One region of the Massilia sp. S19_KUP03_FR1 genome, then DNA from elsewhere that is predicted to be linked to it. Evidence: predicted binding sites of a transcription regulator. Region 1 holds the regulator's gene; each other region holds the start of a gene.
What was found. The regulator sigma-54, encoded in region 1, starts transcription at its own class of promoters, with help from an activator protein. The targets are predictions, from matches to a motif close to TGGCANGNAANCTGCTTT.
Positions count from the first base shown of each region.

Region 2: V6M87_RS16140 (PEP-CTERM sorting domain-containing protein) is a predicted target of sigma-54. The motif match lies at 5,069-5,086, and genes of this name have one in related genera.
Region 3: V6M87_RS08080 (PEP-CTERM sorting domain-containing protein) is a predicted target of sigma-54. The motif match lies at 5,135-5,152, and genes of this name have one in related genera.
Region 4: V6M87_RS16175 (PEP-CTERM sorting domain-containing protein) is a predicted target of sigma-54. The motif match lies at 2,462-2,479, and genes of this name have one in related genera.

Region 1 is NZ_JAQQPS010000014.1:163,220-171,036, forward strand. Features, by position in the region: gene V6M87_RS17000 (KpsF/GutQ family sugar-phosphate isomerase) at 1-391, shown strand, start outside; gene V6M87_RS17005 (KdsC family phosphatase) at 391-930, shown strand; gene lptC (LPS export ABC transporter periplasmic protein LptC) at 946-1,557, shown strand; gene lptA (lipopolysaccharide transport periplasmic protein LptA) at 1,606-2,196, shown strand; gene lptB (LPS export ABC transporter ATP-binding protein) at 2,196-2,951, shown strand; gene V6M87_RS17025 (RNA polymerase factor sigma-54) at 2,955-4,445, shown strand; gene hpf (ribosome hibernation-promoting factor, HPF/YfiA family) at 4,510-4,863, shown strand; gene V6M87_RS17035 (hypothetical protein) at 4,945-5,904, shown strand; gene V6M87_RS17040 (PAAR domain-containing protein) at 5,913-6,176, opposite strand; gene V6M87_RS17045 (hypothetical protein) at 6,198-7,670, opposite strand; partial or broken gene V6M87_RS17050 (T6SS effector phospholipase Tle3 domain-containing protein) at 7,684-7,817, opposite strand, start outside.
Region 2 is NZ_JAQQPS010000013.1:177,106-184,922, forward strand. Features, by position in the region: gene V6M87_RS16120 (phosphatase PAP2/dual specificity phosphatase family protein) at 1-1,056, opposite strand, end outside; gene V6M87_RS16125 (bifunctional alpha/beta hydrolase/class I SAM-dependent methyltransferase) at 1,053-2,834, opposite strand; gene V6M87_RS16130 (CDP-alcohol phosphatidyltransferase family protein) at 2,831-3,466, opposite strand; gene V6M87_RS16135 (hypothetical protein) at 4,570-4,806, opposite strand; gene V6M87_RS16140 (PEP-CTERM sorting domain-containing protein) at 5,120-5,953, shown strand; gene V6M87_RS16145 (hypothetical protein) at 6,644-7,180, opposite strand; gene V6M87_RS16150 (hypothetical protein) at 7,247-7,817, opposite strand, start outside.
Region 3 is NZ_JAQQPS010000006.1:16,332-24,148, forward strand. Features, by position in the region: gene V6M87_RS08045 (methyl-accepting chemotaxis protein) at 1-1,156, opposite strand, end outside; gene V6M87_RS08050 (EVE domain-containing protein) at 1,414-1,875, shown strand; RNA gene ssrS (6S RNA) at 1,931-2,111, opposite strand; gene V6M87_RS08060 (cell division protein ZapA) at 2,157-2,465, opposite strand; gene V6M87_RS08065 (hypothetical protein) at 2,462-2,710, opposite strand; gene groES (co-chaperone GroES) at 2,976-3,266, shown strand; gene groL (chaperonin GroEL) at 3,307-4,956, shown strand; gene V6M87_RS08080 (PEP-CTERM sorting domain-containing protein) at 5,197-5,886, shown strand; gene V6M87_RS08085 (hypothetical protein) at 6,003-6,422, shown strand; gene V6M87_RS08090 (alpha-amylase family glycosyl hydrolase) at 6,487-7,817, opposite strand, start outside.
Region 4 is NZ_JAQQPS010000013.1:185,488-192,414, forward strand. Features, by position in the region: gene V6M87_RS16155 (hypothetical protein) at 1-213, opposite strand, end outside; partial or broken gene V6M87_RS16160 (IS21 family transposase) at 285-710, shown strand; partial or broken gene V6M87_RS16165 (ATP-binding protein) at 694-986, shown strand; gene V6M87_RS16170 (hypothetical protein) at 1,239-1,700, opposite strand; gene V6M87_RS16175 (PEP-CTERM sorting domain-containing protein) at 1,840-2,436, opposite strand; gene V6M87_RS16180 (hypothetical protein) at 2,621-3,037, shown strand; partial or broken gene V6M87_RS16185 (DUF2199 domain-containing protein) at 3,385-3,909, opposite strand; gene V6M87_RS16190 (IS481 family transposase) at 4,391-5,389, opposite strand; gene V6M87_RS16195 (RHS repeat-associated core domain-containing protein) at 5,646-6,392, shown strand; gene V6M87_RS16200 (hypothetical protein) at 6,389-6,709, shown strand.

The DNA.
Region 1 (7,817 bases):
GCGCCTGCTGACCCACGTGCGCGACGTGATGCGCAGCGGCGCTGCCTTGCCGATGGTCGCGCCGGATACGCCCTTGCTCGAAGCGCTGGTCGAAATCAGCCAGAAGGGCATGGGCATGACGGCCGTGGTCGACGCCGACCAGCGCCCCCTCGGCGTATTCACCGACGGCGACCTGCGCCGCTTGATCGCCGGCGACCACGATTTTTCCAGCATCGTCATGCGCGATGTCATGCACGCCAACCCGCGCAGCGTGCAGGCCGAGCAGCTGGCGGTCGACGCGGTGGCCATCATGGAAGAATTCCGCATCAACCAGATGCTGGTGGTCGATACCGCCGGCGTGCTGGTCGGTGCCCTGCATATCCACGACCTGACCCGTGCAAAGGTGATCTGATGATGTCGACCCCTCCACTTGCTCACATCGAGCGCGCGAAACGCATCAAAGTCATGATCTTCGACGTCGACGGCGTGCTCACCGACGGCAGCCTGACCTATAGCGCCGACGGCGAAGTGAGCAAGACCTTTTTTGTCCTTGACGGCCTGGGTATCCAGCTGCTGGCCAAAACCGGGGTCGTCACGGCCATCATCAGCGCGCGCAAATCGGTCATCGTGGTGAAACGCGCCGCCGATCTCGGCATCGCCCACGTCTACCAGGGCATCCACGACAAGCGCGTCGCCTTTGCCCAGCTGCTCGAGGCGACCGGCGTCACGGCCGATGAATGCGGCTACATCGGCGACGACGTCATCGACCTGCCGCTGCTCACCAAGGTCGGCTTTGCGGTGGCCGTGCCGAGCGGTCATGCGGACGTGCAGCATCGCGTCCACTACGTCACGCGCGCGGCCGGCGGCCGCGGCGCCGTGCGCGAAGTGTGCGATCTCGTGATGCGCGCCCAGGGCACGTATGATGCGGCGCTTGCGCCTTATTACGCGTGATTGGTTACTGAGCCCATGCCCAACAGCCAAAAAAGTCATTCCAAGCGCACCGCGCACCGCTGGCCCCTGATCGGTCTGATGCTGGGCGCTGTGTTCCTGGCGCTGGGCAGCTTCTGGCTGGTGCAGGTGACGCAGGACCAGGGCGAACAGAACGTCGACGTGAAATCGAGCGAGCCCGATTACATCGTCGAAAACTTCAGCTACGTGCGCATGTCGCCCGCCGGCCTGCCGCACTACGTGCTTTCCGGCGCCAGGCTGTCGCACCGGCCCGATACCGATGTCTCTGACATCGACAAGCCGGTGATGCGCAGCATGACTCCCGGCCGTCCGAGCATGACCGTCACGTCCAAAACGGCGCAGGTGCTGCATGAGCAGAACCAGGTCGACATGAAGGGCGACGTGGAAGTGCTGCGCCCCGCCTCTGGCAAGACGCAGGCGCTGCAGATTCACAGTCAGGCGCTGAGCGCCTTGCCGGACGATGAAATCGTCAAGACCGATCAACCGGTCGAGATCCTGCTCGGCACGTCCAGGCTGACGGGCGTCGGCATGCTGGCCAATAATGCAACGCAGAAGCTGCACGTGGTCAGCCAGGGCCAGATCGTGTCGCAGCCGCGGACGCCAAAATAATTCAACGATAAAAACCGACACATGCCCTTTGAACCAGGATTGATTCCCATGAAAAAAATCTTCGCCGCCGCCGTGCTGTCGCTGCTTGCCTTCCATGCCAGCGCCGAAAAGGCCGACTCGCTGAAACAGGCCGTGATCGACTTCGATTCGGCCGACGTCGACGAAGTGACGCAGACCCGCATCCTGACCGGCAACGTGATCCTCACGCGCGGCACGCTGATCATGAAATCGGAAAAGGCCGTGCTGCAGGCGTCGGCCGACGGTTACATGAGCGTCACGCTCACCACCGTGCCGGGCAAGATGGCCACATTCCGCCAGAAGAAGGACGGCGGCCCGGACCTGTGGGTGGAGGGGCAGGCCCAGCGCATCGAATACGACGAGCGCACCGAGATGGCCAAGCTGTTTAACAACGCGACCGTGAAAAACCTGGAAGGCACGCGCCTGTCGAACCAGGTCGATGGCGAATTCATTTCCTACGACAGCCGCAAGGAAGTCGCGCTGGTGCGCAATGACGTCAGTGGCGAGAGCCGTGTCGGCAAAGGCCGCGGCACGCTGATCCTGGCACCCCGTAAAACGGCGGCCGCCGCAGCTGCGGCCCCAGCCCCAGCCCCAGCCCCAGCCCCAGCGGGTAAGAAATAATGGCGGAAATTGACAGCGGCAGCACCCTGATCGTGCGGGGGCTGCAGAAGAGTTATGGCAAACGTTTGGTGGTACGCGACGTGTCGCTGCAGGTCAAATGCGGCGAAGTGGTTGGTTTGCTGGGCCCGAACGGCGCCGGCAAAACCACGTCGTTCTACATGATCGTCGGCCTGGTGCCGTCGGACGCCGGCGCCATCGAAATCAACGGCGTCGACATCTCCAGCCTGCCGATTCACCGGCGCGCCGTCATGGGCTTGTCCTATCTGCCGCAGGAAGCGTCGGTGTTTCGCAAGCTGACCGTCGAAGACAATATCCGCGCCGTGCTCGAACTGCAGACCGTGGACGGCAAGGCGCTGTCGAAGGCCCAGATCAACGATCGCCTCGACACCTTGCTGGCCGACCTGCAGATCGAAAAACTGCGCGAGAACCAGGCCATGTCGCTGTCCGGCGGTGAACGGCGGCGCGTTGAAATTGCGCGCGCGCTGGCCACCAATCCGCGCTTCGTGCTGCTCGACGAACCGTTCGCCGGGGTCGACCCGATTGCCGTGATCGAGATCCAGCGCATTGTGCGCTTCCTGAAAGAGCGTGGCATCGGCGTCTTGATCACCGACCACAACGTGCGCGAAACGCTCGGCATCTGCGACCGCGCCTACATCATCAACCAGGGTGCGGTGCTGGCCTCCGGCCGTCCCGACGATATTATCGCGGACGAGTCGGTGCGGCGCGTGTACCTCGGCGAACACTTCCGGATGTAAGGGATGAAACAATCACTCCAGCTTCGGACCTCGCAGCACCTGGCGCTCACGCCGCAGTTGCAGCAGTCGATCCGGCTGTTGCAGCTTTCGACGCTCGAGCTGCACCAGGAGCTGGAGCAGGCCCTGTCCGACAACCCGCTGTTGGAGCGCCTCGACGACCCGCTCGACCGCTCCGTGCGGCTGCTGGGCGACGGCGCCATCAACGCACCAGGCGCGCAGAGCGAAGCCCCTCCCGCGCCAGGCAGCCAGGATGCGCCGGCGCCTGCTGAAGGCGCGGCCGAAGGTGGCGGAGAAGAGGGCGGCGGCAGCGGCGAAGAAGCGCAGGTCAGCCACGACGGCGACACTGACTGGAGCGACAGCAGCCGCGCCAAGGGCAGCGACGACGAAGAATCGCGCCCCCAGATCGAAGCGTCCGGCACCACGCTGCGCGAGCACCTGATGGAGCAGGCGCGCCTGGCGGTGCTGTCGCAGCGCGACCGCGCGCTGGTCGAAATCCTGGTCGATGGACTGGACGACAATGGCTACCTGGAGGAGTCGCTGGACGACATCCACGCGCGCCTGCCGGAAGAACTTGAGATCGATCTCGATGAACTGAAAACGGCGCTGTCGCTGGTGCAGAGTTTCGATCCCGTCGGCGTGGGTGCACGCGATGCGTCCGAATGCCTGGCGCTGCAGATCCGGCGCATGGCGGGCATCCCGATGGTTACGCGGCGCATGGCGCTGGCCATCGTCGAAAATCACCTGACCTGGTTCGCCCAGCGCGAAACCACCAAGCTGAAAAAAGCACTCGATTGCGACGATGAAGATTTGCGCGAGGCCCAAGTGGTCATCCGCGCCTGCAATCCGCACCCCGGCAACGTGTTTGCGTCGAACGTGTCGGACTTCGTCGTGCCCGACGTGGTGGTCAAGCGGGTCAAGGGCGCGTGGGTGTGCATGCTCAACCAGGACGTGATGCCGCGCCTGCGCGTGAACAGCGCCTATGCCGCCTTGCTCAAGCAGGGCAAGAGCGAAGCCCAGATGGGCGCGCAACTGCAGGAAGCGAAGTGGCTGATCAAGAACATGCGCCAGCGTTTCGACACGATCCTGCGCGTTTCCGAGGCCATCGTGGAGCGCCAAAAGAATTTCTTTTCGCACGGTGCTGTTGCCATGCGGCCACTTGTTCTTCGGGAGATTGCTGATACACTAGGTCTGCACGAGAGCACGATCTCACGTGTCACCACCCAGAAATTCATGCTGACCCCACACGGCATGTTTGAGCTGAAGTACTTTTTTGGCAGCCACGTCGCCACCGATGCGGGAGGAGAAGCATCCTCGACGGCGATCCGGGCATTGATTGTGCAACTCACAGGAGCAGAAGACCCTAAAAATCCACTTTCTGATAGCAAGATCGCGGACATGCTGGGGGAACAGGGGATGGTCATCGCGCGCCGCACGGTCGCGAAATACCGTGAAGCATTAAAGATCCCTCCTGTTACCTTGCGCAAGTCCATGTAAGGCGTTCGACCGGCGCGCATCGCGTACGGCACCGAGCGTGGCATTTCTTCAAAGGAGTTTATGTATGAATCTCACCATCAGTGGACATCATCTTGAAGTAACCCCCGCCATTCGCGAATATGTCCAGGCCAAACTGGAACGCATTCGCCGCCACTTCGATCAAGTGATCGACATCGCCGTGATCCTCACCGTCGACAATCTGACGGAAAAAGACAAACGACAAAAAGCAGAAATCAATCTTCGAATGTCCGGCAAATTGCTGCACGTCGAAAGCCTTTCGCACGACCTGTACGCCGCCGTCGATGCGCTCATCGACCGGCTCGACCGCCAGGTCATGAAATACAAGGAAAAAGTACACGAGCATGACCATCAGGCCATCAAACACCTGACTGAAGGGGGCGTTGCCGTCCCGGTGTAATGCATACCAACTGAACAGGGAAGGCGCCTCATGGGCGCCTTTTTTGCTTTCTGGTAACTTATAAATTATCATCGAAAGAACATGCTCAACAAGAAGGTTGATTCGATGATGATGTGCTTGCTTCGATGCTGCGTGCCGATACTGGCACTCACGTGGCTCACTGCTGCCGCGGCGGCGAGCGATTGGTATCCTTTCAATTGGGCGATCAAGGCGCAGCCGGGTTTCGTGACAGACAGAGTCGCCATCGTCCTGCCGGTCACACTCGACGGTAACGCGTGCAGCATGCAGCTCGACACAGCGGTAGGCACCAGCCGGTTGTATCGCTCGGGCTTGCCAGTGCGTTACGCCGCGAACGCCGGGCAGCTCGTGATCGGCCAGTTCGGCGTCGGTGCCATGCTGGGACGGCGTACCTTCAACCTGATCTACCCCGACGATGCAGCCCACCGGGAAACCGGATGCCGTTTGACCGATGTCGGCCCCCTGGTGGGCACCATCGGCAACGATCTGTTCGCGAACGGTAATCTGACGCTGGACTTGCGCCATGCCCGCTTTCGCTTTATCGAAGGCGCCGCTGCGCTCGTCGCAACGGATGCGAATAGCGTGCCCTTCACGATGACGACCAGTGAGGAAGGGCATGGGCAGGTCCCGCTCATCGAAGTCACGCTCGCTGACCGGCGCCGCGTTTCCCTGATCGTCGACACCGGCAGCGCGCCTGCACAATTGATTGTGTTTCACGAACCTGATTGGCTGGCGCTGGTAGGGCCAGCCGGCGCACGCGATGCGGTGGCGGTAACAACGATGTCGTGGAATCATCCGATGCTCTGTCGCACGGCACCGATCCGCGCTGCGTTCCATATCGGGCCGATTGGGCTAGGTACCGGTACCGGGGCATCGTTCTGCACGATTGACAAGCAGCCGGCATTTGGGGGCTCGAGCCTGTTCGGCACGATCGGCATGGTGCCTTTCCAGGATCAAGCGATCACCTTCGACTATGTCGGGCAGCGTTTCCTGATCACGGCGCCTGATGTGCACCTTTTTTGATTCTGCGCTCAGCCGCAGCCGCTCTTCGGCACGGTTGACATCAGCGTCGCGCCACAGCTCGTGGCGTGGCCCTCGAACGCAACCGGTACGCCGTCGATCAGGACATGCGGATCGCCCTCGGCGATCACACATACTTCATGGCCTTTCATCGGACAAAAGCAGCGGTCGCCCTTGCGCGCCACTGCAACGCCCATCGCGGTCGTATTAGGCGCGGCGGCGACGACCTTGCCGCCATGGCTGGTTGGATCGTTCAATCGAATCACGCGACGCATGGCATGTCCTTTCGTGGTGGGTCACTGCGAAAAACCTTGCGGGTAGCGCGGTGCATCATGGCGCAAGCCCCACCACGGCAAATAGGCATGGTTGCCGCCCCGGGCGCGGAACCAGGGTGCGCCGGGCACGATCGGCCGCACGACGGGCGGCGGCAGCACGACCGTGGCGGTAAGCTCCTCCTGGTCGGTGGTGCCGGCCACCAGCACGTTCTTGCCGAAGTGGTTAGCGTAGGCAATCGCCAGCGCGAGATTCGTGAGGGCCGTGCCTGCCCCCATTTCGCCAAGCAGGGCGGGGGTATTGAAGGTCTGCTTCATGAAGTCGAGTTCGGGGACTTCTTCGGTCATGGTGCGGGCCAGCACGGCAAGGCGGTCGGACGAGTCGCGGTGCAGGTTGGCAGCGTCGTGGATGACGAAGCCGATCGAGGTTTTCTGGATGCCGGCGTTCGCGGCGGCCTTGTCGAGCGCGGCTTTCCAGACTTGCAGGGGGCGTGACTGGCCGTTGTCGCTTGCCTCGAATGCGCTGGCTTTTCTGACGGCGGGGTAGGGCAGCCATGCCAGTGATGCGCGGTCAGTTTTATAGTCTTGGCCGGCCAGGACGAGCAGGACCATGTTCTCGTTGATTTGCGCATCCTTGGGGTGACTAGGGGCGTCCCAGTTCATTACCCAGACCGTTTCGTCAGGGTGCAGTTGCAGATAGTCGAGGCCTGCCGCGAGCGAGGTAAAACCGGCGTTCGGTCCTCCCATCTTGATGCGCACGTCAGGTGGGGTGCTTCGGGTCCAGGAATTCGGGAAGCTTTTGCTTCCGATATCAAAGCTGTCGATGATGCTATCGCGCGTAACGGCAGCAGCATCGACTTGATCAAGCTTCCCGTCAGGAAGAGCATATTCCACGTGGATGCCGGCAAGCTCCCGCCAAGTGGCTTTATCCTTCAATGAATGTGCATTATAGAAATAGTCGGAATCGCTGAAATAGATGTCTCGGAATAAATTGGTTATTTGTTCGATATATTGATAGTGGTAATACTTGAAGCTTGCTTTCCCATTGTTTCCATCCGCTATATAGGATATTGCTTGCAAAGAGCTATATTTTTTTGGGTTCGATATTACTTTGTCGTCATCTTTATTCGGGCCGATCAGCCCCATAGTCCATAGCAATTGCCATTCGGTAGGGTAATCGCGTCGCTGAAGGGGATTCAGCCATTGCAAGCCCACGACCTGAGCCATGTGCAGCTTTCGAACTGGCTGGGGCGTGGTGGAAACAGCGGGCACTGCTTTGGTGGAATTCGCTGCCAGTAGGGTCGTCACCACCAGAGCAATTCCGGCCCCGAGTGCCGGAAGCGCAAAAAGTCGCATGTTCAGTTCCCCATTAGTTAGCCTGCGTGTGCCGTCGGCTTCGCTACGATAGCTCCAATATGCCGTGAGTGAGAAAAGCATAACAAGTACAAGGATGCTGCAGGCCGTGCGCCGCCCCCACGTTCGAATAAAGATGGTCATGGATATTTGCCTCTCATTTTGAAAAAATTTCACGTTTGTTAATGATTTTGGAGGGCATACTGCCTTCGTCCGTTTTGTTGGCCCAATCGATTGCAGATAATTTTCGGAACTGCCCCTTCAAGAAATATTCGGCGAAATCTACACTAG
Region 2 (7,817 bases), on a different contig from region 1:
CAGCCGCGGGAGTTCCGCTGTGAGGTCGAGCACGGCATTCGCCCCGGTGCGGCGTAGCTCGGCAGCGGTCGGAAAACGGCCCAGCCAAAGTCCTTCTGCCACGCGCGACGCGCCTGGCTGGCCGCGTGTCCACCACCTGGCATTGAAAAAGGCGCCGCACAGATAGGGCGCCAACAGGCACCAGCTTGCCATTGGAAATGTGCCATCGGCCTGTTTTCCAAGGCCGTCTGGTCGACCGGCGTGATACTGCTGTGCGACGCAGGCGAGCGCGAGCGCGGTCCAGGCGAGCAACAAGCCTGCGGCGAGGGTGTCGCGCACGATGGCCAGCGATAGCAGCGCCATTGCCGCTGCACCGATGCCATAACAACGTGCGATCCGACGGGTTTGCTCGCACCGCAGTGCCCTGCCCGTCGGTTCGGAAAGCGGAAACGCAAACACGCACAGGCAGCCTGCCAGCCAGCCGCTGGGCACGTCGATGAAATGGTGCTGATAGGTCGTCAGCACAGACACGCCGATCAGCGCAAACCAGCCATGGAGTAACCACCGCCAGCCACCCCGCGCGCGCGCCGCGTAAGCCACCCATAGTATTAAGAGCAGGCTGATGTGAAGCGACGGTGCCTGATTGAATGGCTTGTCGAATCCGCCCAATAAGGTGAACAGCGTTCCGGCCCATCCATGGGCAGGAGGATGCTCGAAGGCGAAACGCAGCGGAAAGGCGACAAAGCAGGCGACCGAAATCAATTGCGCCGCCAGCAGCCGCTTTGCGTGCGTCAACAGCATCGCGCGTGTTGACCAAAGAAAGAAGGAACCGGCGTAGAAAAAATCGATCGACCAGTACGGCAGTATCGTCCAGGGAATGAATGGAATGTGCCGCTCCCACGCGAAGTACAGGGACGGAATATCGACGCGCTGGCTGGCAAGCCAGTTTGACCAGGCATAGGAGGTAAAAAACAGCGCGCCCATGCCGGCCAGCAGCAACGGCGCAAGCCAATTCGGTTTCGGGCCTGGCGGCAAAGGCAGCTGATCCGCCCGGATGCGTAGCCGCTCGTTCGTCACGCTGCGTGTCCAATCCGCCGTGCCAGGCTGACGGTGAAGATACCCCATGGATCAATGCGCTGCGCGATCTTCTCGAAACCCGCTTCGCGCACCAACTCGTCCATTTCTGCTTGCGGACGGCGCCGCATGACCCAGGCAGAACCCTGCCGGTGACTGGTCAGTGCGCGGGCGATAAATTCCAGTTGCGGATGCCACGGTTGGCCCGTGTAGATCAGATAGCCTCCCGCACCGACTGCCTGGGCCAGACCGCCCAGCGAGCGGGCGACCATGTCGTTGTCGCCGAACAGCTCATACAGGCCCGATACGATGGCAAGTGTTGGCGCCTTGAGTGTGGCGAGGCTGCGCGCATCGAACGCGTCGCCTGTCTCAAAACGCGCCAGGCGCTCGAGTCCTTTGCTGCGGATGAGCGCGCGCCCCTGCTGCACATTGATATCGCTGTAGTCGCGCAGCAAAATATCTTGTACCTCCGCGCCGTTGATGCGCGCCTTCTGCGAGGCCAGCGCATCGAGCACGTAGCGGCCATGACCGGCCGCGATATCGACAATGCGTACTGGCACGCTGGCATGATGCAGCCGAAGAATGGCATTCCCGATCAGTTCCTCGACGTGCTGCTTGCGCTGGCGGATACCGCGCCAGCCAATGGCATCGAGGTAATTGCGGTCGACCATACGGCCGATCCCGAAACGCCCCGCCGCCTGGTTGCGGTAGACGTAATCCAGGGTTGAGCCGGAATCAAAGCCCGTCTGATGCCCGAGCCTGACACCATCGGACAAAACACCTCCCAGCCGCAAGCCGGCGCGCGTCATGCCCCAGTACAAGGCGGCTGGGCTACCAGTGGCCGGTGGCTTGGCCAGGCGGTCGGCTTCATCCTTGAAACTACCGCGCAGGTGCGCCTGGCGCAGCGACACCGGTGTCGCTGGCGACGCCAGTTCGCGTCCAATGAAGCGCCGTATCGCCGCCACCGCTGGCGCGCGATCGCGTTCTCCCAGCGTGTCATGAAAGAAGCCGTCGAGCACGATGCACTCTTTGACATGCGAGCCGAGCCGCCCAAAGAATGCGTCCTGGGGTCCACGATGGACCACCCAATCTGCCCCGGAGATCAACAGCAATGTGGGCACGGTAATGGCCGCTGCGTTTTCCACAATGCGCTGCGCGGTGTCGTACAGATCGAGCAGGATATTGACGGCGATTGGCCGCGTGATGAGCGGATCCTGGCGATAGCTGGCGATGCGCGCCGGATCATGCGTCAGGTATGTTGGCTTCACGTAGCTGTTGACGAAAAACGTTCCGCGCAGCCGATACAGCAGGCGCAGTCCCGCGCGGGCAAATGGCACATACAGTTTCACCTTGAAGGCGGGCGAGGCCACCACCAGGCAGCGTATGCGCGGCGCGTAGTCATGCACCCAGGTGGTGGCCAGCACGGCGCCGACGCTTTGCGCAATGACGGATATCTGCTCGACCCGGATACCATAGGTGTCCGTGATATGGTCGACAAAGGTCTGGACATCGCGCACCGAGTCCGCCAGGCTCGGACTGTAGCCGCGCTCGCCTGGTGAACGGCCGTGACCGCGCGCGTCCCACGCGAAAAAGGCGTGGTCAGGCAGGTCCAGTTCATCGCACAGGTGGGCCACCCGGCCGGAATGCTCGTGCCCTCGATGGAACAGAATGACCGCATCTTGCGTATTTTGCGCATGCGAGCTGACGGCCGGCCAGTAGCGATAGAACAGCGATTGGCCATCATGGGTGACAAAAGAAGACTCTGACGGATTGCGTGTCATAAGATCGGCTCCGAAGATTGCGTTGAGATCTGCCTGGATTCAATGATTCCGCCGCGCACCCGCTTGAAAATGGTCAGGATCGACAAAGTCGACAACCCGATCCACACAATGTGACCCAGCGGACCAAGGCCCATTCCGAGCCCGATCCAGAGCGATAGCGCGCCAAGGATGAACGCACGGTCGCTCTTGCCGAGCGGCCCGTCGTAGCGTCGACTGGCGCGCGCCAGTGGCCCTATCAGGCCAGCGCATTCGACCAGGACCGCCGACAAGGCAAACACAAACACGTCGGCACCGCCAAACGCGCTTGTCTGAACAAAAGGGGCGATCAAGGCCAGGTCGGAAACGATGTCTCCCAGCTCGTTGAGATATGCGCCCAGTGTGCTTTGCTGCCCGTGCTCCCGGGCCAGCATGCCATCGATGGCGTTGAGCGCCATCCGCATGAAAAGCCATGGCGGCAGGATCAGAAACAGCGCCGGCCGCTGTGCCAGCGCCGCGACCAGAGCGCCGACCACCAGCGAGGCAATTGCTGCAAGCACGGTCACCTGGTTGGCGCGCACCCCGCAACTGGCAAGGCGTCGCACCAAGGGCCGAAGCCACGCCTGGAACTGCGGCTTGATCTGATAGAGGGTCATGGCATGCCGCCTTGCTCCAGCGCGTGTGTCGCGCTCAATATGCTGATCGGTGACGTCGAAAAAAGCTGTCGCAGTGCTGACTGGCTTGCAAGATCCGGCGTGAAGATAGTTGCATGGAGGAATGATCGTCACATTGACGCTGGGCAAGTCCCGTCAAAGGCTGCGCCTGCGTTCATCGCATCATTGACTGGTGTGTCGGGTAAGAGGTTGCGGCCGTCATCTACTGGCTTGCGGGTTTGTTTGCACGGGCGCTCGTGGGGGGCCACGATGGTAATGCAGCCTGACTGGCCAAGGTAGAAATAATATGGTATCCAGTTAATGCGCCGTCGACTTAATCCAAGTGATGTGAACGAAAAGTGAGAAGTTCAAATCAATGGACAAACGATGATATTTTATACATTCACTGCACTTTTGTCTCAGCTTGCGATTGCACTTATATGGTTTTTAATCGTAGACTTGGGCAAAAACGATGCCGATATCAGAGGTATTGGCGTGTATCTGGTACTGATTAGTGGGATTCCGCTTATCACACATTGCCTTACCAATATTGTGATTTGCAGGGTACTCAAAGACCGGCCATTCATCATCGCTTTCCTCTTGTCTATTTTCATCTACATCGGTGAATTCGTTATATATCTCGAAATAGTGACTGGTTCGGGCAGTGGACATTTTGATCAAGATATAGTTATTTTCTTTTCATTTTCGCTCATCCCGATGATCTCTAATCTTCTATTATTTTGGCTCGTCGGAATCAGGCACAGTGATTTTTTTGAAGGATGCAAAATACAAAGGGTATGGAAAAGGAAAAATAGCGGCCTATTGTTATAGGCCGTTGTGAGGGTGACTTTGTCCATTTGCGGAAGAACGCGAAGCTGGCGCACGACAAGGCGTCGGGGCGCAAAGTCTTGCCCCTGCTGACAGACTACACCGCGCTCTTCAAGCAGTTCGGCGACAACCCGGACTGCAAGCGGTGGTTGACGGACTCGGTGTTTGATGCGACGTATCAGAAGCGCCTCACAGGCACGACGGCCGCGCCAGGCCAGCGGCCGTCGCACCCCGGGTCTGTGCCTGAGACGTCAAGTCAGTCGGGCGCATTTTCTCGTTTAACAAATAAAACCCTTCCCGATCGGCGCCAGCTGTGTTTCCCGGTCGAATCGCGTCGGCGCAGCCTGCCCCGTTTGTGCAGCCGCCATACCGCGCCCAGCATCGGCGGCGAACGGTTCGGCGGCAGCAACCGCGTCGACCAAGCGCTCCACCATGTCGACGCCCTCGACCGGAAACGTTCCGCCCCCCTCCCGGTAACGCCGCAGCTTGTACAGGAAGTGGCGCTCCGATCCCATTATAAAGTGTCTATTCCGAGATGCCATTCTCCTTCGCCAGGGCCGACACCGACCTGTTCTCCGGCGGCATCATCTGCCGAAGAATGGCTTCCTTGCGTTCTGCTCGATACTGGTTCACTGCACGTCTTTGCTCCGCCCCGCATGGATTAAATTGATTCAAGTGACGCGACATCTATCCTGACATAGGGGGAACTGTCGATAATATTTACATGGTAACGATTTTGGATTAGCTAAGGCTTTGTAAACACAGAGGAATAATTATTGGCATCGAAATTGCTTGCAATGGTGAATCCAACCATAAAGAAAGCTCGCCATGAAAACGGAACGTTTGATTGCTTTTTTCGGAGGTTTACTGGTGTCGGCGGTGACGCAAGCTGGGCCGTTGCTCGAATCGCTCGACTATGTTCGATTTTATGGGTCGAACGACCCTGCTGGCTGGTATGCCTGCGAGAACCGCACAGGGGCGGGATGCGCTGGATCGGTTGCAGTGCCAGAAACCAACTGGACTCTGAATTTCAAGGCCTCGGGCACGGGTGGATATGGAATCCTGAAAGCGCGTGCGGAGGTCGAGCTGACAGGCGATGCCAGCCAAGGCGAGTTCCCATCCTTCGCTTCCGTCGGCGCACGTACCAGCTTCCGTGACGTGTATGTATTTCATGGAGGCAATGGAACTGGAACTGCGCAATTCAATTTTGCCGTGGACGGCATCGCTGACAGTAGCGGCGGCGCGACTGCCCGCAGTTTATTTCAATATGTTCCCGTGATTGGCGGGTACGAAATGTGGGATCAACAGCGGAATTTCGAAGTGCGAGACGGCGTTGCGACTGTCACTGTGCCATTTCAATTCAACCGGCCCACTGAATTCATCATCGGTTTCTACGCACTGGCACAGATCTGGAGTTGGGAGCCAGACAGCAAGGCGGTCGCCGATTTCAGCAACACAGCTATTTTGAATCAAATTATCGTTCGAGACGAGCGCGGGAATCTGGTGAAAGATTTCAGTGTTACAGCAGAGTCAGGTACGGACTATACGGCGACGGGAGTCGTGCCGGAACCGACTACTGCCCTACTAATGCTGGCGGGCATACTCGCATTGGAAGGGGGACGTCGTCGGGCATTATTGCAGAAGCGGGTTGTTTCTCATTGATGAACGCAAGGCCACTTCGGCGCTGGTGCGGCGCTGGGAACTGTCCGCACCATCGTTGACACGGCAGGTGACGTATCCGATGCAACCCAGGCGCAAAGCTGTGACATCCTTGTCAATGCAGTGGAAGCGATTATTGCTGGCCTTCCACTAAGAGACGCTTGAAGTTCCGGTTCGGGTCGGATCCGGCCCTACCGATTTCAACAACTGTTCGCGCATCCGCTAGTGGCGAGCCGACTGCCATCCTGACTGCAAATAGATATTCTGCTCGCGGTACGTCGTGCGAATGGAATCGATGTTCTCGACGGTGTCCTTCTGCATCAGTTCAAGCCAGTTCCTCATCAAACGCCTCTCCATCCTCCGAAATCGGCCGGTCCGTCGCCGGTTCAATGTGCGGGTTTCGTGTTCTATACAAGCATGATGGTTGATCCGGAAATACGGTATGGCAGGCAGAACCGCGCTGTGGGACGCCAGCGGGTCTGCCATGGATAGTACGAATAACAATCCACGCTAAGCTGCCGGCCGATAGAAGAACCCTGGTCCGGCAGATCGACAGTGTGTTAGCAGGCACGGCGCGAAGATTGAAAATCCTTGTGTCGGTGGTTCGATTCCGCCCCCGGGCCAACAAGATTGCTGCTCCTTGCCCCCCGAAAGCGACCGAACTCATGCATATTTGTCCCGCTGACCTGGTAACTACCCCCGACTATAAAATTCGACGATCTCATCGCGGATTGCCGTGGCCAACTCGTTTTTCATATGGCCGGTCAGTTTGATCCGCTGTCCCAGCGCATCGGCGTACACATACGCCGACTGGACATGCCCGTTATTGCTGCTAACCGACTCCGTCATGACCCCGAAGCTCTTGACATCGTGCGACGCCAGTTGCTTCGATCCGTTAGCGAATCTGAGCCCGGCCGGCTGGAGAAGAATGACGGTTTTTTTGGCGCCGAAGGCGAACTTCAGCACCAGTGCCGGGCCTGCAAGGGCAAGGACTGCCACCGTTCCCATGTGCCGGTCGAGAAAGCGGCCACCCACCATCGATTGACCGAGAAATAGCATGCCGATGAACAGGCCGACATACACGGCGATCAGGAAAATTGCCGTCGCGCCGGGGGCGCTGGCTTTGCCAAACGCGCCCGAACGGCTTGCCTTGACGATCAGTTCAATGGACCCGTCGGCCTGTGGGTTGGCCTCGTACTGCTTGTTAAATGAGCTCTTCATATCTTCCATCTTGAAAATTGGTTTCCAGCGAATCGAAAAACGCGGCCTCACGCAAGGAGATCAGGGCCGCCGCGGTCATTTCCGTCCGGCTTCGAGCGCCGCTTGTACCACGGCGTCGCTCCAGTTGAACGTGCGGCTGCCGGCGCCATCCTCGCCGCCACTGAGTGTCAGATTATTATTTGTGCCGAACGAAACGCTCAGAGCCTGAGTCGCTCCAAGCCGGGTAATGAGCAGGCTGCCCCGGTCAGGTCGCGCCGTGCCCGCTTCATGAACGGGACTCATCACCTGGACCTGCCAGGTGTCCTTGCCATTATTGGTCGTGAAGACGAGATTATTGGTGGACCGGTCAGGCTGGCCGTTGAGAATGGCGATCACGATCGAAGTCGACCCCGCATTGCTCAGTACGTAACGGCTGACCTGTCCCGCTTTGAAAATGAGTGAATTCGAAGCGAAAAAGTAGCTGTCTGCCGTATCGCTGTCCGTGAAGTAGCCGCCGATATCGCCGGACTCGAGGGAAAATTCCGTCTGGCTACTTGCGTTTGCCACGGTGATGGATGGTGTGCCGATGCTCATCGTCGTCAACCCGGAAGCGTTGTTCTTGCTCAGGTTACTGACGGTAAAGCTTCCCGAATACAGATGTTCAGGA
Region 3 (7,817 bases), on a different contig from region 1:
CGGCGCGCGCCGCTTCCACGGCCGCATTCAGGGCCAGAATATTCGTCTGGAAGGCGATGCTGTCGATCACGGAGATGATGTCAACGATCTTGCGCGACGAATCATTGATCGCACCCATGGTTTCCACCACCTGCGAGACCACCGCGCCGCCCTTGCGCGCCACGTCCGATGCGCTGGCGGCCAGGACATTGGCCTGGCGCGCATTGTCGGCGTTCTGTTTCACGGTCGACGTCATCTCTTCCATCGACGAGGCGGTTTCTTCCAGCGAACTGGCTTGCTGCTCGGTGCGCGACGACAGTTCCAGGTTGCCGCTGGCAATTTCCGACGATGCCGAAGCAATCGTGTCGCTGCCGGTACGCACTTCGCCGATGATCGTTTGCAGGGAGGTATTCATCTCTTTCAGCGCCTGCATCAGCTGGCCGGTTTCGTCGTTGGAGGTGACGTCGATCTCGCTGGTCAGGTCGCCGCCAGCGACAGTGCGCGCCACCTTCACGGCTTGTTCCAGCGGACGTACGATCGAGCGACTGATGACGATGGCGGCAGCGATCGACAGCAGCACGGCCAGCAAGCTCGCGCCGATCATCACGTTGCGGCTCTGGGCAAAGTCGACGTCAGCAGCGTCGTTGATCTCGCCGAAACGGGCTTCCTGAAATTTGCTCTGCTCGGTCAGGTTCAGCGACAGCTTCTGCATAGCAGCGTAGGCACTGCCGAAAGCCAGCTTGCTGGCCTCTTCCATTTTGTCTTCCTTGCCCAGCACGAGCACTTGGCCGATCGCTGCCAAGTAGGTATCGCGCAGCACTTTTGCCTCGGCGTTCAGGGCCTTGCCTTTTGCTATCACCAGCAAGCCGTCGAGCTCATTGATCGACTTGTTGAGCAAGGCCGTATGTTCGGCCAGCTTCGTGGTTGCGATCGCCCGCTCGGCAGGATCACGCAAGACCGCCAATTGCGCCAGCCGGCCATAGCTGCTGCGGGCGCTGAGCGCTGCCGCATTGCTGGCACTTGCTCGTGGCCACACCTTATCGGTCAGCTCCGTGCTGGCGTCGTTCAGCCTGTCCATGGTCGACAGCGCGGTGGCAATGGTCACCAGCATCACGACGATGACGAGGCCGAACGCGAGCTGCAGGCGACGGGCGATTTTAAGATTGGCGAATTTCATGGAATAGAAGTCTTGGAAGGGGTCAGGCAGGCGGGGCGGAGCAACCTGGAGCACATAAGGTTGCCTGATGGAAAGCAGGCTAACGTAAATGTTTCGCCATTGCAATTGACCGACCATCAATACGTGTAAATTTGTGATTATTTCTCAAAAATTCGCTTAAATAACCACAAATTGTTGCAATAATCTATCCAAAGGACCATTTGACCGCGCGCCAAGTGGACGCCACAATTGCTGCTTTTATACGATTGGGAATACGCATGCGCTATTGGCTGATGAAATCCGAACCGCACGATGTTTCGATCGACGACCTGGCCGCCCATCCCGCAACCCCGATCCCCTGGACCGGCGTGCGCAATTACCAGGCGCGCAATTTCATGCGCGACCAGATGGGCAGCGGCGACCTGGCGCTGTTTTATCACTCGGGTTGCGCGCAGATTGGCGTGGTCGGGGTGGTGGAAATCGTCAGCAATGCCTATCCCGACCCCACCCAATTTGTTCCGGACACCTATTATTTCGATCCGAAAGCGACCCTGGAAACACCGCGCTGGGTATCGGTGGATATCCGCTTTGTCAGCCGTGGCACCCTGATTCCGATGAGCGCACTGCGGGCCGAGCCGGATCTGGCGGAACTGCGCATCCTGGCAAAAGGCAGTCGCTTGTCGATCACGCCGGTGGAACGGGCCGATTTTCTGCTGCTGCAAAAATGGCTGGAGAAATAAAACAGCAGGCGTAAAAAAACGGCTGCGCATTTCCATATGCAGCCGTTTTACGAATAATTACCCCGCCAGTGCCGTTCTATGCCGGCATCCCGAACCAAACGGTTCAAGGTGGTCGCAGTTAGTGCAGTTTCGGGTTCATCGAACGAGCGACGATCACTCCCACCAGACATATCCCGCAACCGGTGCACATAAATGGTTCAAGGAATATATGGCAATCTCGAACACCGCAGGGTGAGACGGAGTTTACTCGCTTGATACGTCATGTCAAACGAATTTGGCCGTCAGAACAAATTTTCTTGCGGCGTCAGTGCGCTGTCCAACACGTGATGCATCGCGTCGATTTTCTCCTTGACTTCCAAAATCGACAGACCCGACAAGGGCCCCGTCGATTTCACCGACAGGAATTCGGCGGCCACGCTGAGCGCGGCCATGACCGCGATGCGGTCGTTGCCTTTTACTTTGCCGGAGTCGCGCAGCGCCTTCATCTTGCTGTCGAGGTAGTGCACCGCTTCGCGCAGGGTGCGTTCGCCGCCCTCCTGGCAGGACAGGCGGTAGGGCTGGTCCATGATGGTGACGTCGAGATTGATCATAGTGGCGCCTCGGCGGTGGTAGTGGGCGCTGTCGCACTGGCTTCGGGCACGGCCACGGAAGGCAGCTGCGCGAGCAGTGCTTCGACGCGGCGCTGCGCTTCGGCCAGGCGATTCTGGAAGGCCAGGTTTTCGGCGCCGAGGATGGTATTGGCCTGGCGCAGGAGATAATTCTCGGTGCGCAGGGACGTGGTCAAGGCAGCGAGCTGCGTGATCTTGTCGGAGAGGTCGTGGAATTCGGAAATCATCCGTCACTATAGGGCGGACACCGTTTCAACGTCAACCGAATCGCACCGCAATGGATGAGTTTTCCTCGCACATTTCTACTCTACCGCTTTGCGTTAGATCAAGTGCCTGTAGTTAAATAAAGCACGAAGCGCCTTGAAATACCCTATAGTCGTCCCTATAATTAGCACTCGTTGGCAGAGAGTGCTAACAACCTGATTCCCGCCCCCGCTACCAAGCGGCGGTCGTATCTGTCAGTCCAAACCATTGAATTTTAAGGAGTTTTGCATGAACCTTCGCCCACTGCACGATCGCGTCATCGTCAAGCGTCTCGACCAGGAAACCAAAACGGCCTCCGGCCTGATCATCCCGGACGCTGCTGCTGAAAAACCGGACCAGGGCGAGATCCTCGCCGTCGGTAACGGTAAAGTGCAAGACAACGGCACCGTGCGCGCACTGGAAGTGCAAGTCGGCGACCGCGTCCTGTTCGGCAAGTACTCCGGCCAAAGCGTCAAGGTCGATGGCCAGGAACTGCTGGTCATGCGCGAAGAAGACATCATGGCCGTTCTGGTCAAGTAATTCACTCCCCCAATAACTAACACCAATACGGAGCTACACAATGGCATCGAAAGAAGTAATCTTCGGCGACGCAGCGCGCGCCAAAATGGTCGAAGGCGTGAACATTCTCGCCAACGCAGTCAAAGTCACCCTGGGCCCTAAGGGTCGCAACGTTGTGCTGGAGCGCTCGTTCGGCGCCCCGACCGTGACCAAGGATGGTGTCTCGGTCGCTAAAGAAATCGAACTCAAAGACAAGCTCATGAACATGGGCGCGCAAATGGTCAAGGAAGTTGCTTCCCGCACCAGCGACAACGCCGGCGACGGCACCACCACCGCCACCGTGCTGGCACAAGCCATCGTGCGCGAAGGCATGAAGTTCGTTGCCGCCGGCATGAACCCGATGGACCTCAAGCGCGGCATCGACAAGGCAGTTGCTGCCACCGTCGAAGAGCTGGCTAAAATGGCCAAGCCATGCACCACCACCAAAGAAATCGCCCAAGTTGGCGCCATTTCGGCCAACTCGGACTACTCGATCGGCGAGCGTATCGCTGAAGCGATGGAAAAAGTCGGCAAAGAAGGCGTGATCACCGTGGAAGACGGCAAGTCGCTGAACGACGAGCTGGACATCGTGGAAGGCATGCAGTTCGACCGCGGCTACCTGTCGCCTTACTTCATCAACAACCCGGACAAGCAAGTTGCCATCCAGGACAATCCATTCGTTCTGCTGTGCGACAAAAAAATCTCGAACATCCGTGACCTGCTGCCGATCCTGGAGCAAGTGGCCAAAGCCGGCCGTCCACTGCTGATCATCGCAGAAGACATCGAAGGCGAAGCACTGGCGACCCTGGTGGTCAACAACATCCGCGGCATCCTGAAAACCTGCGCCGTCAAGGCACCAGGCTTCGGCGACCGTCGTAAAGCCATGCTGGAAGACATCGCTGTCCTGACCGGTGGTCAAGTGATCGCTGAAGAAGTTGGCCTGACGCTGGAAAAAGTCACGCTGGAAGAGCTGGGCCAGGCCAAGCGTATCGAAGTGGGCAAGGAAAACACCATCATCATCGACGGTGCTGGCCAGGCTGCTGCGATCGAAGCACGCGTCAAGCAAGTGCGCACGCAAATCGAAGAAGCGACCTCGGACTACGACCGTGAAAAACTGCAAGAGCGCGTGGCCAAGCTGGCCGGCGGCGTTGCCGTGATCAAGGTTGGCGCTGCCACCGAAGTCGAAATGAAAGAGAAAAAAGCCCGCGTTGAAGATGCTTTGCATGCAACCCGCGCTGCTGTTGAAGAAGGCATCGTGCCAGGCGGCGGCGTTGCCCTGCTGCGCGCACGCGCTAACATCAGCGTCAAAGGCGACAACCCTGATCAAGATGCTGGTATCAAAATCGTGCTGCGCGCGATGGAAGAGCCACTGCGCATGATCGTGCAAAACGCTGGCGAAGAATCGTCGGTCGTGGTCGCAGCTGTCCTGGCTGGCTCGGGTAACTACGGTTACAACGCAGCCAACGGCACCTACGGCGACATGGTCGAAATGGGCGTGCTGGACCCAGCCAAAGTCACCCGTTCGGCACTGCAAAATGCAGCGTCGATCGCTGGCCTGATGCTGACCACCGATTGCATGGTCGCGGAACTTGCCGATGACAAGCAAGGCGGCGGCATGGGTGGTGGTATGGGCGGCATGGGTGGTATGGGCGGCATGGACGGCATGATGTAATTGCTGTTCGCTTGACCCGAAAAGCCTGCAAGGTACATGCCTTGCAGGCTTTTTTCATGGGCAATCGTACAATAACGGTCGGTGCCGGCTGTCGAAAAAGTTTACACATGGAAATATAAAATTCTTTCCGGAATTTTACCGCCTTGATTTTAAACGACTAATTTTTCCGGCCTGGCATTGGCACGATTCTAGCTAATATGGGTAGTACCATCCACCCACTGAGCATAGCTCATATCAAAAATGAAATTCGCTAAAATCACCGCCGTTATTGCTGCCCTGTTCGCCACCGTGCTGAGCGGCAGCGTGCACGCCACAACGCTGGTCTATTCATCGACGGGAATGATCGACTCCGGCACCGATGACAATGGCGTCTTCGGTATCGTTGGCAGCCTTGTGGGGGCTGGGTATTCGATTTCGCTGACGATGGACAGTTCACTGTTGCCGAGCAACTCGGACATGGTTACGGAAATTTCGCGCTCCGGCATACTTTTGGGAACTGCCACGCAAACCGTGACGGTTAATGGCGTAACGAAAAGCTATTTGTTCGATCTGACGAGTTCGGCGTATGCTGGCGAATATAGCTACGTGCGCAGCGAGCAGGGGCAGGTAGACTCGTTCATCCAGGGCACCGCGACCAACGGTCAGTACACAAATATGGAGCAGAGGGTGTATTCGTACACCAATTCAATGGACAGCGTTGCACTGATGTCACCGATGCACTATCAAACCATCGCATCAGACTACGGTTTCGGCTATTTCATCACGATTGGCACGGAAGGGTACGCGACATTCTATGGCACTCCAACGTCATACTCGATCGAGCGGGTGGGCCCGGCCGTCCCGAATGACGTGCCTGAGCCAGCACCTCTGGCCCTGCTGGGACTGGGCCTGGTCGCACTGGGCGTCAGCCGCCGCACCAGCCGCGCCTGATTGCCTTGAGGGAGAGTTGAACAGCCTGCAAGGTTTGCGCCTTGCAGGCTTTTTCATGGCTTGCCGCCCGCCCGCGGCTGGATTAGCATGCACCCATTGCACCGATCGAGAACGCCATGTCCCCTGCCCGTCCCACCGCTTTTTTGCTGACCCTGCTGCTCGCCTGTGGTGCTGCCGCGTGCAAGGACGACAAGCCAGTGGAACCGGGCAAGCCGATCGCCGCCGACACCAGCCGCGATACCGAGCAGGCCAAAGCGGCGTTGATGGCGCTGCCGGAACTGAAAACCTGGTCGGTGCAGATCGAGCAGGCGTCGAAGGGCGCGACCCATCCGGCGCTGATGGAAGACGGGCCGCAGACGGTCAATGGAAAAAAATACTGGCAGTTGACGTTTGCCGAGGATGGGGCAGAGGCGCTGCAGCGGCGCGAGACATTTCTGGTGGCCGAGCGGGGCGACGAGATTCTGGTGCGGGATTTTGAGACGGATAAAAACTTGACTCTGGCGCAGTGGCGGGCGAGCAGGCCGGTGGTGCGGTGATTTTTCTGGTTCGGCACACTCAGCATGGGTCCCGGCTTTCGCCGGGACCCATAACCCGCAAGCTTTACCCGACGGTGCCAAACCACGCGCCATACGCCGGCAAGGTAATTTCGCTACCGCTGATCGACCCCGGCAAACCGTGCCCTTCCAGCAAAGTCGCCGACGCCGCGGCAGGCCAGTTGAACGTCATCGCCTGCGCCGACAAATTGAAGCACCCCAGCACCGACGGGAAGCCTGCCAGATCACGCTGCAAGGCCAGCACCGGCTCCGGCGCATCGTGGAAGGTGATCTCGCCACGCGTGAGCTGTGGCAGCGACTTGCGCCAGGCGATCGCCTTGCGCGTGTAGTGCAAGGCAGAGTCTGGATCCTGCTCTTCCACCGATACCGCGTCCGCCAGGTGTGGCGCCGCCACTGGCAACCATGGCGTGCCGGTGGTAAAACCTGCATTCGGCGCTTCGTCGGTCCACGGCATCGGCGTGCGGCAGCCGTCGCGGCCCTTGAACTCGGGCCAGAAGGTGATCCCGTACGGATCCTGCAGCAGTTCGAATGGCACATCCGCTTCCACCAGCGCCAGCTCGTCGCCCTGGTACAGGCACGGTGTGCCCTTCAGCGCCAGCTGCATCGCCAGCACCAGCTTGGCCAGCGCAGGCGTGGGATTGTCGCGACCCCAGCGCGTCATCACGCGGATGCTGTCGTGGTTCCCCACCGACCATGAGGCCCAGCCGCCCTTGACGCGCTCTTCGAATTCTTCCACCGACTTGCGGATATGCCTGGCGCTGAAATCGGGCGTCAGGAAGGTGAAGCTGTAAGCCATGTGCAGCTTGTCGCCGTCGGCCGTGTATTCGGCCATCACGGCCAGCGAATCGTCTGCACCCACTTCGCCGATGGCCACTGCATCGTACTCGTTGAGGAGCAGGCGGATGCGGCGCAGGAAGGCGATGTTTTCGGGGCGCGTCTTGTCGTACAGGTGCGCCTGCATGCCGTACGGGTTGACGTCGGTGACCGTGGTCGAATCGCGGTTGTTGGCCGGCGGGTTGTTGCGCAGTTGCTGGTCGTGGAAGTGGTAGTTGCAGGCGTCCATGCGCACGCCGTCGACGCCACGCGCCAGCCAGAAGCGCAGCGCATCGAGGTGCGCCTGCTGGACTTCCGGGTTGTGGAAATTCAGGTCCGGCTGGCTGGCCAGGAAGTTGTGCAGGTAGTACTGGCGCCGGCGCGAATCCCACTGCCACGACGAGCCACCGAACACCGACATCCAGTTGGTTGGCGGATTGCCGTCCGGGAGCGGGTCGGCCCATACAAACCAGTCGGCCTTCGGATTATCGCGGCTGGCGCGGCTTTCGACGAACCACGGGTGCGCATCGGCGCAATGCGACATGACCTGGTCGATCATGATCT
Region 4 (6,927 bases), on a different contig from region 1:
GACAATATTTTCATGACACAATTTCTGGCTGGTCCATCGCTCGTACTGCTTGTAGGCGAGCGCCTTTGAGTACGCAATCGATGGCGCCCAGTGCATTGCTGGCCGAAATGGCCGGTGGCGATGCGCGCGCTCGATACGCTGTATCAGGGCTGGTCGCGCAAGGTAAGGGGGTGTGCTTACACCAAGCTGCTTCACTTGGGACTCGACGCCCATGCTGTCTGCAGCGATTGAAAACTGATACACCGATTTGAGAAGATAGCTGCTTTGCGGAGCAGCCTTGAAACCACGCCGGCTTCCTCGACTTCGCCAGGCACAGCGGCTTCAGGATCAAACTGTGCCAGCCGTACCGGGCCCAGACCAAGGGCAAGGTCGAGCGCTTCAACGGCTATTTGCGCAGGTCGTTTTACGTGCCGCTGGCAAGCCGCCTGGACCAGAGCGGTTTGCAGCTCGATGTCATCACGGCCAACGTGGAGGTGACACGCTCGCTGCGCGAGGTCGCCAACGCGCGTGTGCACGGCACGACGCAGGAGAAACCGTCCGAACGGATGGCAAATGAAGTGGCTTACCTGCAGGTACTGGCGCAGCCATGGCGAGGCGACATCGCTGCCGCGCGGCCGCAGGCAGCGGCGCCGGAACCACCCGCACCGCGTCCCGCTATCGTGATCGAGCGCATCGCCGAAGCGGCGCCGGCGCCGGCTGCTGATCATTGATGAAATTGCTTACCTTCCAATGAGCGCGAGCAGGCCAACCTGTTCTTCCAAGTGATCGCGGCGCTGTACGAAAAAGGCAGCCTGATCGTGACGAGCAACCTGCCGTTCGGCCAATGGGATGCGACGTTTGCACAGGACGCGACGTTGAAGGCAGCGCTGCTGGACCGGTTGCTGCACCTCGCACATGTCGTGCCGATCGCCGGCGAAAACTACCGCATTAAACACCCGCGGCAGGCCGGTACCGTCAAGTGCATCGGCGCCGGCAAGGCTGGCTGAACGGGTTATGAGAAGAGAGAAAAATCGAGCGCATGCTGGTGGTGAAAACGTATCAGTTTTAAATCGCCGTTGACACCTGGTATCAGAGCAGCATGCTGGGTGCCTGTGCGTTGGCCTGAATGATCGCTACACCAGGCCTCAAGGCACGCGGTCATACAGTTGGCGCAAGGAACTACACTGCCACAGACCGCTGAATGTGGATTTTTTCCTGAAACGAAGGAGAACAGCCTGTGGAAAGTTCGAACGACGGCATCAGTCTTTTCTTTCTCTGAAGTCACCTTCAATCACTGTGTTATCGGCGGCGACAGCCGCATTTCGGCCCGCTGCAAAGTTGAATGCAGAAGGCGAGAGTCGCGCGAACAGACGTTTTTTCCACAAGGGAAAGGCGAGCACAAAAATCATCGTCAAGCCTGCGCAAAGGGCCGACACGGCGTCCCCTTGCATCAAAAAGCGCAACAAGCAAAGTGTGAGCAGGCTCGCCATCAATGGCAGACGAACCGGCTTCGGCAACAGCCCGACGATACGAAGCTTGCCTCTGCTAATCCAGGGCAACCTTGCGAACAGAGCGCCCAGCAGCAGGCCCGCGACGAACCGGCTTGTGCCGAGATATTCGGCCAATACGCCTACGACCAGCAAGCCGGTGTAGGTGATCGTGGCGGCCAGGGCCACCAGCACCAGTAAGGCAACAGCGATTGTCAGCCTTGGCCGTGCCATCACCGCGCCGAGTAGAAAACGTAAAATTTGTATGCTCCTGCAAATGGATCATGGAAAGTGGAGCGCAAATTTTAACAGCCCGTCAATGCACGAACAATCCAAGCACGGCTGCCTGCATCGGAATGCCCGCAATGCAACGTTAGCGCTGACGACGGCGCGCCGCTGACAGTCCGAACAAACCCAGTGCTAGCAGGAAAATCGACCCTGGTTCCGGGATGGCCTGCTCGTTGAACACGAGATTATCAAAGCCCAGGGAACCTTCACCAAGTTCGCGCTTGAAGATGTCAAGAGACGTCAGATTGTTAAATCCGCTCAGGATGAATGTGTTCCAACCCGATGCGCTGACCAGAATATCTGTGGTCACGGTAAGGCCGTCCGCCCTATGGCCGACGAGCGTGGCGTACTCTTGGGCTTGTAAATCAAAAAGGCTGGTCAATTCCATGTCCAGCTGCGACATCGAGAAATCAGCGCCACTGGTGGCAGTAATAGTGGTAATGAAATAATGGTTGGTATGCAGCCAGAAGGTACCATTTGGTACAAAAAATCCGCCGACGTACGGACCGTAGACGTCCATATTGGTGCCGCTAAACGTTAGACCCTTGTCGATAATTAGGGGACGTGGCGCTCCAATTTGGACCACAAAATCTTCGAAATCGACAACCCCTGCGCTAGCGCCACCACTGATGGCGGCCAAAGAAACAATAAGGGCACAAAGGCTGAAGTAAAGCTTTTTCATAATCATCAATCAAAATAATTGTGAATAAGCAATTTTCGCGCCAGCTATAAATTGCAGTTTAGAAACAAGAACTTATGGTGTACCGAGCAACGTTTTTCATCGCACATGTAAAAAATCTCGACAAGACTTAGCCGGAAATGTTTCTTCTTAATGGCGCGCTGGTTCGCCCAGGAAGGCAATAGCCATGGATGAACAACAACGCCTGCTGGTGCGACTGCCCGACTTCCTCAATGGCCACGTGGACGGAGAAGATGCGCGCCGGATGGAGGCGCTATTGAAGGAAGATACGGCCTGGAACGCGTTGAACCGGCTCAGGCGGCCTGCTGCCAGCCGGGATTGCAAGAAAAGTTCCCGCGTGTCGCGCTGCCGATCCCGACAGCTGGACGCTCACGCACCACCGTCGCGAGCGCCGCGATGCAATGCGCTCGCGACAATCTCAAGCGCCCGCGAAGCCCTCGAGAAGAAGCGCGACAGCTGCGGGCTCGACCGCTATGTCGACGTTGAAGGGGGCGCTGTCCGAAGCGGACGAGAGGACAGTCCGCCCCGCGCTGTCCGACAACGTAACGCCTGCCAGAACGCACGCAACATGCACTGCCGATAGTGAAGCAGGGCCTGCACCCGCATGGTGAACATGATGGGGCCGGTGCCAAGGAACTGGCCATCGTCTGGCGTGGGCTCAAGCCATTCCAGCCGCCAGAGCGGGCGTACCGTCTCGATGAGGAGCGGTTCGAACGACACCCCTGACGCCCCTCGGTGGCTTCAACCGCAAACTTCAGAGGGAACACCTCGAAATACCTGGCCAAACCACGATCTTCGGTCGAAAACACGATGCTCCGCCCCTCCTCGGCGCGCAGCGCCACGAAGAAGTGCCACTAGCCATCGGCGTGGAAGTATGCGTCGACGCGCTTCCCAATCAGCGAGGAGAAGTCATCGCAGGCGGAGACAGACTCAGACAGCATCGTTACCGCCCTCCCCGTCATGCACCACGATTGCGTAGAGCTGTGCGACCCGTTCGACTGATATCCCCTCGCGTTGCTCGACCGCCAGCGGATGGTCGGTCGGTTCCAGTTCGATGAATGGCCGAATGAAACCGTTCCTGAGATGAAACTGGGTCTTCAGGTTCACCGTGTCCGGATATGGCTGGAGCGCGGCATTCAGCCAGCCAAAGAAAGGACCAATATGCGCACGCTGCTCGGACGCGTAACATGCGCCCCATTTTTGGAAACTCTGCTCGCTGAGCGACACCTACACGCCCCAGGAGAACTGCTCGGACTCGCCGTGCACCGGGATCTCGAGACAGCCACGGACGAAATACTGCTGCCCGTCGATGATGCAGGCATCCGTATCAAGCTGGCAGCGCGCTGCACGCTCGTCCTGCGGCACAGCGTAAAAGCTCAACGGCGCGGCCGCGTCGAGTGCCGGCATGCCTTGATGGATCTGGCCGCAACCTTTGCAATGAAACTCGAACGTCATTCGTCTGCCTCGTTTGACACTTCAATCATTTGGGTTCGGTGGCTGGGTGGGGCGCCAATTGGCGGTCACGCGCACGAAAGTGGTGTCCGGTTCGGTACCATCGCAAACGGGCATTTTGGAAGATTTCTGTCAACGAAAAGTTCACGAGTGGCGCGTAGCCCGGCGTGACACATCGGGACATTCAACGCCCGGGGGCAATCATCGGGGTGCATTCACTGGATCTGACGTTGACGGGCGTTTTGTCTTCTTTCTGCAACTGGGCAGTACCGACGCGACCCTGCCGGTCGCCTGGAATACTTTGCGGATCTACAGGCGATATCAGGGTGAGTAGAAAAGTGCGCAAACGGTGCGTCGTGCGGTTTCCTCGGGTGCCCTGCTCGCTTCGGACAAGGAAAAAATCGCCCGAAGGCGATTGTTTTTTTGCTACCGGCTGAAGCGGTGTCTGTCGAATTCTCCTATGAGAAACGGTAGCCAAAGCAGTTTACCTGTCAAGACCCGCTTGGTTATAGACACGTTTAACGAATAATTCTGGCTTTTTATCGTGCCATTTTTTCAGTGCCTGGATCGGCGTTTGGTGTTCGAGAGCGCGCTGTGGGATGCTGTTGTTGTAGATTTTTAGATAGTTGCGCAACGTCGATTCGAGCTCGGCAGCGGAACCAAAACGGGTCTGTCCAACGATCTCGCTGATGCGGCCATTGAAGCGTTCCACCATGCCGTTGGTTTGTGGATGGCGAGGTGGAATAAGCCGATGTTCGATCGCCAGGGCTTTGCAGAGAACGTCGAAGGCGTGCTTGCCAGACGGGATGCGATCGCCGGTGACGGGGTCCTTCTTCTTGCTGGTGAAGCGGTCCGTAAACTGGCTGCCATTATCGGTCAGTAGTTTAACGATGTTGATCGGGCAGGCATTTTTTACCTTGATCAAGAAATCGGTGCTGCTGCTGTCAGACTGGTCGGCATAGATTTCCATGAAGACCCAACGGGTTGCACGATCGATCGCGACGAACAAATAGCGCCGGGATGTCTCGTCCGGCATTTGCGGCAAGTATTTGATATCGACGTGGAGATAGCCCGGCTCGTAATCCTTGAAGGTTTTCCTGGCCATGGGCTTTTCGCCGTCCAACACAGGAACGAGATCGCGCAAGTCCGACACGCCGTGACGGCGCAGGCAACGGCCGAGACCGGCACGAGAGACGGCCGGATTAATGAACTCGCGTGTTACCGCGAGCAGATCGTCGGTGGCCAGCAGAAGCGTTTTACGCAGCTCGACAACGACAAGTTCCTGGTCCGGTGTCAGCGTGGTATTCATCGTCTTGGGGCAGTGCGAACCATCAAGCGGCGTTTCGCGATCTTGCCACTTCCTGATCGTCTGCCGCGTGACGTTGTAGAGCCTTGCTAACTCTGCTTGGGAGAGCTTGGAGTTCTTGATTTCTTCGCGAATTAGGTGCGTCGTTCGCGCTTGGCTATGCAGGGCTTGGGTCATGAGATCAGCGAAGGCTTGTCGGTAGTTAGCAGTGTACGCAAAACGTGCCTGGCCTTGAAGACTGGCCAGCTGCGGATGGGTACATGATCCCACGAGTCGCTACACATATGACGAGCGAGGCCATCTTATTGCTGAGCTTGATCAAACAGGCGCTACTCTCGCTGAACACATATGGCTGGGTGATCAGCCGGTTGCAGTATTCGCAAATGGAACCATCAATTATGTTTATGCCGACCAAATTAACACACCGAGGCTGATCACGGACACATTAAATCGGCCTAAGTGGAGTTGGACTTCTAGTCCTTTTGGAAATAATTTGGCCGTTGAAGATCCCATCGGCGTAGGAAGATTTTCCTATGGATTACGATTCCCAGGTCAATACTTTGATGTGGAAAGCGGACTCCACTACAATCTTCATCGCGACTACGACCCTGACACTGGGCGATTCGTTCAAAGTGATGTTATTGGAATTCAAGGCGGCCTAAATACCTATGCATATGCCTCGTCAAATCCACTATCGATGGTCGATCCGAGCGGATTGTCTGGATGCAAAATTGCCGGTTTCTTTATAGTTTGCTCGAATGCTCCGCCACCAGTAATAGATGGAGACAATTCCTTCCCGACCACTACATCTTTGCCATGGCCCAATCTAAAAAATCCATTTGATGGCATGTTTTCAGTGCAGCGTCCAAAAAGAATGACACCCGATCAGGAATCTGTATTTGATAGAGTATGCGTTAAATCTGAAGATCCTTGTAGAGCACTTAAGGAGGAAGCTAGGAAGGTAATAGACGCCGCAAGAGTCAAAAAAAATGAGATGCTCGTCGATGATAAAGAGATGTTTGGTACAATCAAGTGGACTAATCATGTCGACGGTCTCGCTGGAAGAATTAAAAGCATCAATGCAATTTTGTCGCTAGGCCAACTAATGGGGTGTGATATGTCTCAAGAATTTTTAATGTCAACAGAAATCTGGATTCCTAATAGGCCTTTTCCAAAATGAAAATTTATATCGATTTTAGTGTTTTCACCGAAACAAGTTCTATTGGTACTGTTACAGGAACGCTTGCGTTAGCTGCCGTCCCTGAGATTGGCTCGGCGGTTATACTTAGCTATCCGCTTTTCCATACGGAACCGTTAAGTGTAAAGGGTTTTTCCGGGGCACTCGCAGTTACTCACGTACTGCACTATCCTGAAGCTGACGATGTCAAAGTCATGGTAATGCTTGACGACCTTACTATTGAAAGCGTTGATGATGTCGAAAGGGTTATGCATTTTTTCGAAGAAGGCTTCAATTTAAACATTGACTATCATCGCTAAGGAGGCGCTGATTTATTCGCATCCAGGGAAGCTGTGCTCTTATAAATCAAGGGCTTACAGGCGAAATTCCGGGAAATCCTGAATTAATCAGCGGTTCCCTAAGGTTAATTCGTTACATGCAACGACAGAAGTCCCGTTTTGCGTGACGCGTTGAGCGGGTAAGCCGGGACCGACCGTTGCGCACGCCTTCCTCGGTCGTTTTTGTACCAAGTTTTCCG